2 regions of the Pseudomonas sp. B21128 genome follow, and region 1 is predicted to be linked to the other one. Evidence: riboswitches for the same ligand, from Rfam matches in the RefSeq annotation. Region 1 holds a riboswitch; the other holds the start of a gene.
What was found. A riboswitch is a leader RNA that binds a small molecule or an ion and turns the genes downstream of it on or off. The one in region 1 is predicted to bind cobalamin.
Positions count from the first base shown of each region.

Region 2: linked by a shared signal. The riboswitch ahead of AB4P91_RS19385 (ABC transporter substrate-binding protein) and the one ahead of cobW (cobalamin biosynthesis protein CobW) in region 1 are both predicted to bind cobalamin.

Region 1 is NZ_CP162590.1:3,918,459-3,921,664, forward strand. It holds gene AB4P91_RS17500 (cobalamin biosynthesis protein) at 1-30, opposite strand, end outside; gene AB4P91_RS17505 (CbtA family protein) at 27-728, opposite strand; gene AB4P91_RS17510 (CbtB domain-containing protein) at 740-937, opposite strand; cobalamin riboswitch at 1,058-1,280, opposite strand; cobalamin riboswitch at 1,811-2,023, shown strand; gene cobW (cobalamin biosynthesis protein CobW) at 2,123-3,193, shown strand; gene cobN (cobaltochelatase subunit CobN) at 3,197-3,206, shown strand, end outside.
Region 2 is NZ_CP162590.1:4,335,399-4,338,604, reverse strand. It holds gene AB4P91_RS19390 (FecCD family ABC transporter permease) at 1-363, opposite strand, end outside; gene AB4P91_RS19385 (ABC transporter substrate-binding protein) at 372-1,385, opposite strand; cobalamin riboswitch at 1,527-1,721, opposite strand; gene AB4P91_RS19380 (pyrroline-5-carboxylate reductase) at 1,952-2,719, shown strand; gene AB4P91_RS19375 (NADH:flavin oxidoreductase) at 2,747-3,206, opposite strand, start outside.

The DNA.
Region 1 (3,206 bases):
GAAAGTCGGCGCTGCGCTGTCAGTTGTCATGCGTGGTATTGACCATCGATCTTGCGGCGGAACAACCAGGCGCTGATCAAGCCCAAGGCCAGCCAGAACGCGACGTTGGTCAATTGCGAGGCGATTTTGAACTGCGCTTCCAGTGCTTCCGGAGCGAGCATCGAATGCACCTCCGGTTGCGGCGCGCCGATCACGTGCGGTACAGCGAGGATGGCTACACCGAGGATTTTCATCAGCCAATGACGGCTGAACGCAATCAACGCCAGACCGGCAGCGGTTGAAGCGGCGGTGCTGATCCACCACAACTGCCGCGAAGCCAGATCCGCCGCGGCAGTACCCGGCAGTTCAGGCGGCAAGCCCAGGGTTGGTGCGAGGACGAACGTCGCGTAACCGGCCAGACCCCACAGCAGGCCTTGCGAGGTTTTGGTCGGCGCGCGCAGGGTGTAGAGGCCGGCCAGCATCAGGGCAAAACCCACGGCCACCACCAGATTGCCACCCGTGGTCGAGACCACCCGCTGCCAGCCGTCTTCCGGTTCCCAGGCTTCGGTATCATGGGTGTGCGCGGCGGTGCCGGCGACGTGTTCGTGAACGGCGGCAACAGGTTCGGATTTTTCATAGGTTTCGGCTTGAAGAATCAGCGGTGACACCCAGAAACTTTGCAGCAGCGTGAGCAGCAGGGCGGCCAGCAGACCGGTGAAGCCCGCGGTTTGCGCAATTCGCTTGATCATGTCGGCAGGTCTCAGTGGCACGGGAACGCGGCGCTATGGCGGGTATCGTGAGCCGCGTTGTGCACGGCTTCGATGTGCGAGAAGCCCGCGAAATAGACGAGGCCTGCCCCCAGAATCGACGCGAAGATGGCGGCGGTCAGGCGCTGGCTCAGGGTGGTGGTGCTGGAGATTTTGTCCGTGTTGCTGCCGGTGCTGGTGACGATTGACATGGCGCTTCCCTCTGGAATGTCAGCAGGTGAACAGAGCGCATGAAACCCCCTGCGGCGCGGGCACGCAGAGGTTCAAACAGCGCCCGCCCACCGCGGGTTTGTTATGTTCAGCGACGCAGGTGCGCACTGTGTGTTGCGGGCCGGTCTCCGGGCTCACGAGGGGTTGGCGTCGGGCCGACCTGCAAGCGTCACCTTCCCATGCCGCAAGGGCACAGTGGATCTGACGCTTCGCTCGCTTACCGTTGCGGGGGCAGCACCGGACTGACATGGCTCTGAGTAAAGCACATGATTCACCGGTTTCCCGTTTCACCCCGTGAAGGGCACCCGTAACAAGTTGTGTAGGAGAGCATGGTGTGGGGTTTTTAGTCAATTTGCTTTGGGGGCTTATCCGTTGCTGCGGGTGTGGCTGATTACGGTTCCGCCCTTACGGCGGGTCACTTTTGAAAAACGCCTCAAAAGTAACCAAAAACGCTTGCTCCAACGTCCGGCCCGCTCGCTAAAGCTCGGGGTTCCTTCGCTCCGGAATCCATCCGGGGCAACGATTCCGGTTTGCTTCGCTGCACCTCCTTTCGATGTACTCCCCGGATGAATCCCTCCACTCAGCCTCCCGACGTCGTCCGTGGATCAAGATCAAAAGCTGCACTCGAGCTAACGCTCATTGTGTTGAGTGGGGGAGGAGCGTGCCAGTTAAAAACTGTTACCTATGTGCTTGAACTGTTTTGTTACCTATGTGGGTGAGTCATGCCGGCAAAACCTTGTGGTTTCTTTTTGGCGTTTGAAAAAGGGACTCGCTGTAAGAGCGAAACCGCCAGCGGCAGCACCCACAGCAACGGATGCCCCGTATCCAAACATTGACCCACCACTGCACCATGCGTAGCCTTGCGCCTTCGAGGTTCTTCGGCATTGCCGAAGCTAAGAAGGGAACGCGGTCAATGCCGCGGCTGCCCCCGCAACTGTGAACGGTGATATTCGCTGCCACGCCACTGCAAGCTCAATCCACAGAGCCCGCGGGAAGGCGCAGTGAATGCCAGGCCCAGCGCCTGAACACCGTCAGCCAGGAGACCTGCCTCGTCACAGATTCTCAATTCAACCGGGCGGGGTGATCCGGTGGCGAACTCTCCAGGCACGCACGCGCGGTGCCGGTTCTCGTCCCGTATGCCCGCCACTTTGCCAAAGGGCATACCGATGAAAACACTGGCCAAGCTCCCTGTCACCATCGTCACCGGCTTCCTCGGCTCGGGCAAAACCACGCTGCTGCGGCACATGCTCGACAACGCGCAGGGCCGCCGTATTGCGGTGATCGTCAACGAGTTTGGCGAGTTGGGCATCGACGGTGAAATCCTCAAGCAATGCACCATCGGTTGCACCGAAGAAGAAGCCACCGGCCGCGTCTATGAACTGGCCAACGGCTGCCTGTGCTGCACTGTGCAGGAAGAGTTCTTTCCAGTAATGCGCGAGCTGGTTGCCCGTCGCGGTGACCTTGATCACATCCTCATCGAAACCTCCGGCCTGGCCCTGCCAAAACCGTTGGTGCAAGCCTTCCAGTGGCCGGAAATCCGCAGCGCCTGCACGGTTGACGCGGTGATCACCGTGGTCGACAGCCCGGCCGTGGCCGCTGGCACCTTCGCCGCGTTTCCGGATCAAGTCGATGCCCAGCGCAAACTCGACCCGAACCTGGATCACGAATCGCCGCTGCACGAATTGTTCGCCGACCAACTGGCCAGCGCCGACCTCGTCATCCTCAACAAATCCGACCTGATCAGCCCTGAAGACCTGGCGCGCGTACGCCTGGAAGTCGCCGAAGAATTGCCGCCAGCGGTGAAGATCATCGAAGCCAGCAGTGGCCGCGTGCCGCTGGACGTGCTGATCGGCCTCGGCGCCGGTTCCGAAGAACACATCGACAGCCGTCATAGCCATCACGACCATCACCACGACGGTGATGACGACCATGATGACCACGATCACGACGCCTTCGATTCGATCTCCATCGAACTGCCGCAAGCCGACGAAAGCCTGTTGCTCGACGCGCTGACGCAACTGGTGGTCAAGCACGGCATTCTGCGTGTGAAGGGCTTTGCGGCGATCCCGAACAAGCCGATGCGCTTGCTGATTCAGGGCGTGGGCACACGTTTCGACAAGCATTTCGACCGTCAGTGGGGCGCCGATGAAGCGCGCGTCACGCGTCTGGTGTTGATCGGTCAGGAACTCGACGCCGCGCAACTCGAAGCGCAACTGCGCGCTGCGCTCAGCGTTTAACCCATGCACCTGC
Region 2 (3,206 bases), 420 kb from region 1:
GCCGACTGACATGGAAATCGCCCCGGCGCCGAAACCCAGCAACGCGACCATCACCGCACCGGTCGAAGCCCCGGCGGAAATGCCCAGCAGATACGGATCGGCCAACGGGTTGCGCAGCAGCGATTGCAGAATCACCCCGCAAGTCGCCAGGCCAGCGCCGCAAGCGGCGGCCACCAGCGCGCGCGTCAGGCGATAGTTCCAGACGATGCCTTCGTCGATCGGATCAAGCACATACCCGGCCGCCCACAGTTTGTTGGCCAGCACCTGAAACACCACGACGGGATCAATGGTGGTTTCACCAATGGCCACACCTGCAATCACCGCTAAAAGCAGGATCGTCAGTGCAAGCACGGTGCGTATCAACGTCGCGGTCATTTGGACAGGTCGTATCCGTTGATGGCGCTCGCCAGTGCGGCGATACCGTCGAATGTGCGCATGCTGGCCTGCATGGCCATGGCGTCGAGAATAATGATGCGGTTGTTTTTTACCGCGTCCATGTTGCGGGTCACGGGATCGCTGCGCAAAAATTCCAGCTTCTTCAGGTAGTCATCCGCCGGGAAGCGACGGCGATCCATGCGTGCGATGACCAGCATTGTCGGGTTGGCTTTGGCGATGGTTTCCCAGCCGACGGTTGGCCATTCCTCATCGGACTCCACGACGTTGCGCACGCCCAGGGTGGTGAGCATGAAGTCTGGAACGCCTTTGTGTCCGGCGACGTACGGGTCGATATCCAGACTGGCACTGGAAAACCAGACCAACGCGCTGATGTCTTTCGGGTTCTTGTCACTCGCCATGGCAATGGACTTGGACAGGCTCGCCTTGAGGTCTGTGTTCAGCTGCTGCGCACGCGCCTGGACATCAAAAATCTCACCGAACTGGGTGATGCTTTTGTAGATGCTATCGATGCGAAACGGCGCCAGACGCGTGCCGTCGGCACCGACCAGATTGTCCTTGGCCTCGCAGTCAGACGGCATCAGATACGTCGGAATCTTCAGCTCGTGAAACTGTTCGCGGGTGCCGACCGCACCTTGTGGCCCGACCATCCATTCCAGCTCCACAGCCACCAGTTGCGGGCGCTTGGCGATCACCGATTCGAAACTCGGTTCGTTATCGGCCAAGCGCTCGATGTTGTCGTTTTGCGCTTTGTACTGAGGCAGCACATCGTTGAACCACAACGATGTGCCGACCATTTTGTCAGCCAGCCCGAGCGCAAAAAGCATTTCCGTGCCGGCCTGGCCGATCGTGACCGCCCGGGCAGGGGCCTGCGCGAAGGTCAGCGTGCTGCCGCAGTTAGCAATTGTCAGCGGGTACTGCGTCGGCGACGCATGGGCGAGGGAGCCCAGAGCCAGGCCAGCGACGAGGGCGACAAAGCGGGGCAGTGGCATGATTGCAGTCTCCATTCGGACCGTACACAAAGCAGGGGTGCAGGGTCTGGAAACACATCTCGACGCTGCGGATCAGCAGTGCCAGGGCGATCAACACGTGATGCGCGCAGAGGGATGTCCTTCCCGGACACCCCGCCGGTTAGTGATTGTTGCTTGGCCGGCAGGTCTCCTGACTGATGCGTCATCGCCTGCTTCAGCCTTCCCGGGAGCAATCCCAGTGGCAGTTCAGAAGCAGGCTCGGCATCTACAGTTGCGGGGGCAGTTCCGTTTGAGGCGTCGAGCGCATCACGGATTCCCTATTATTTCCAATTGGAAACCGGCGGGCAGCATGGTATCCGATCATGACGGTCGAGGCGAACGGGCGGCGCAAATGAGTTCGGGCTCAGGAGCCGGTACCCGCAATGACCGGCCCAGCGCTGCGGTTTCCAGGGTTTTGGGCGTGGCACGGAACGTGTTGACGAGCCTTTGGTGCCAATGCAGAGGAAAGTTCTGTCAACAATTGGGTTGTCCAGCAACATGACGCCAGCAAGCCCATCAACGGGCGCGTCAAACCGGGAGGAAAATCAGTGCAGCAAATTGGAATTTTGGGTGTAGGCGAGCTGACCGAAAAAGTCGTCATGGGCCTGCGCCGTAGTGGCTACACAGGTCGAATCTGCTTGTCCCCACGTAACCAGAAGCGCGCCGAGGCGCTCCGCGATAATTGGGATTGCGAGGTGATGGACAGCAATCAGCGCGTTGCAGACGGCTCTGCGGTGTTGTTTCTGGGCGTCCGTCCGGAGGCTGTGGAGCAGGTTGCCAAAGAAGTCAGCGTGACATCCGATCAAACCGTGATTTCGCTGGTTGCCGGCATGAATCTGCAGGAACTCGACCGCCATTTTCCGCACGCGAAGCGGGTAAGGGCCATGCTCTCCTACGCTGCGCAAATCAACCAGTCGACGGTCGTGGTCACGCCGGCCGGCGAGCCGCATGAATCCTTGCTCCGCGATCTCGGCACGCTGGTTGTGCTGGACAACGAACAGGCTTTCGAGTTGGCGACGGTCGCCGCGTGCATGAATGGCTGGTTCTATTTCTTCCTGGGCGAGTTGCAGCAATGGTTCGTTGAGAAGGGATTGAACAACGAACAGGCGGCGCAGTTAGTGATGGGGAACATGCAAGACTGTCTTGCCAGTGCTCGCCAACAGCCCGGTTTGAGCCTGGAAGAACTCGGAAACAGGATTGCGACGCCCGGGACCTTCACGGCTGCCGGGCTGGATGTGCTCAATGGTGCAAACATGCGTGAACCATGGCGGCAGGCGTGTGATGTAATCCTGCAACAGCTGGTGAAAACGCCCTAGTCGTTGAGCATGTCGCGGTAGTCCGCGCTACGCCATGTTCAACTCGCTATCCTTGATGTTGGCAATGGGCCCCAAAATCGCGGCATCGAATTCGGCGAGGTCAGTATGGGTCGCCAGTCGACGGGGAAAATCAGGGTTTGCCAACGCCGCTTTGCCCAGCGCGATGACATTGGCACCGTCACCGAATGCTTGCTCGGCGCGCTGAGGGACACCCAGTCCACCGTTGGCGATGATCGCCACTTGGGGCGCATACCGGCGGGCCAATTCAACCAGGCTTGCAGATCCTCCATCGAACGCCGGTTTCCAGGCCTCAAATTCAGTCACATGAATGAAATCAACGCCGGCGTCCTTGACCGACCCGAAAATGACCTCGGCGCCAGCTTCGCCTTCCGGCCATTTATGTTCGTAGTCGTTTACTTTGCTTTGGGAGAGGCGTACGCCTACGGGAACACTTGCGCCGACAGCCGTCTTCACAGCCTTGATGACT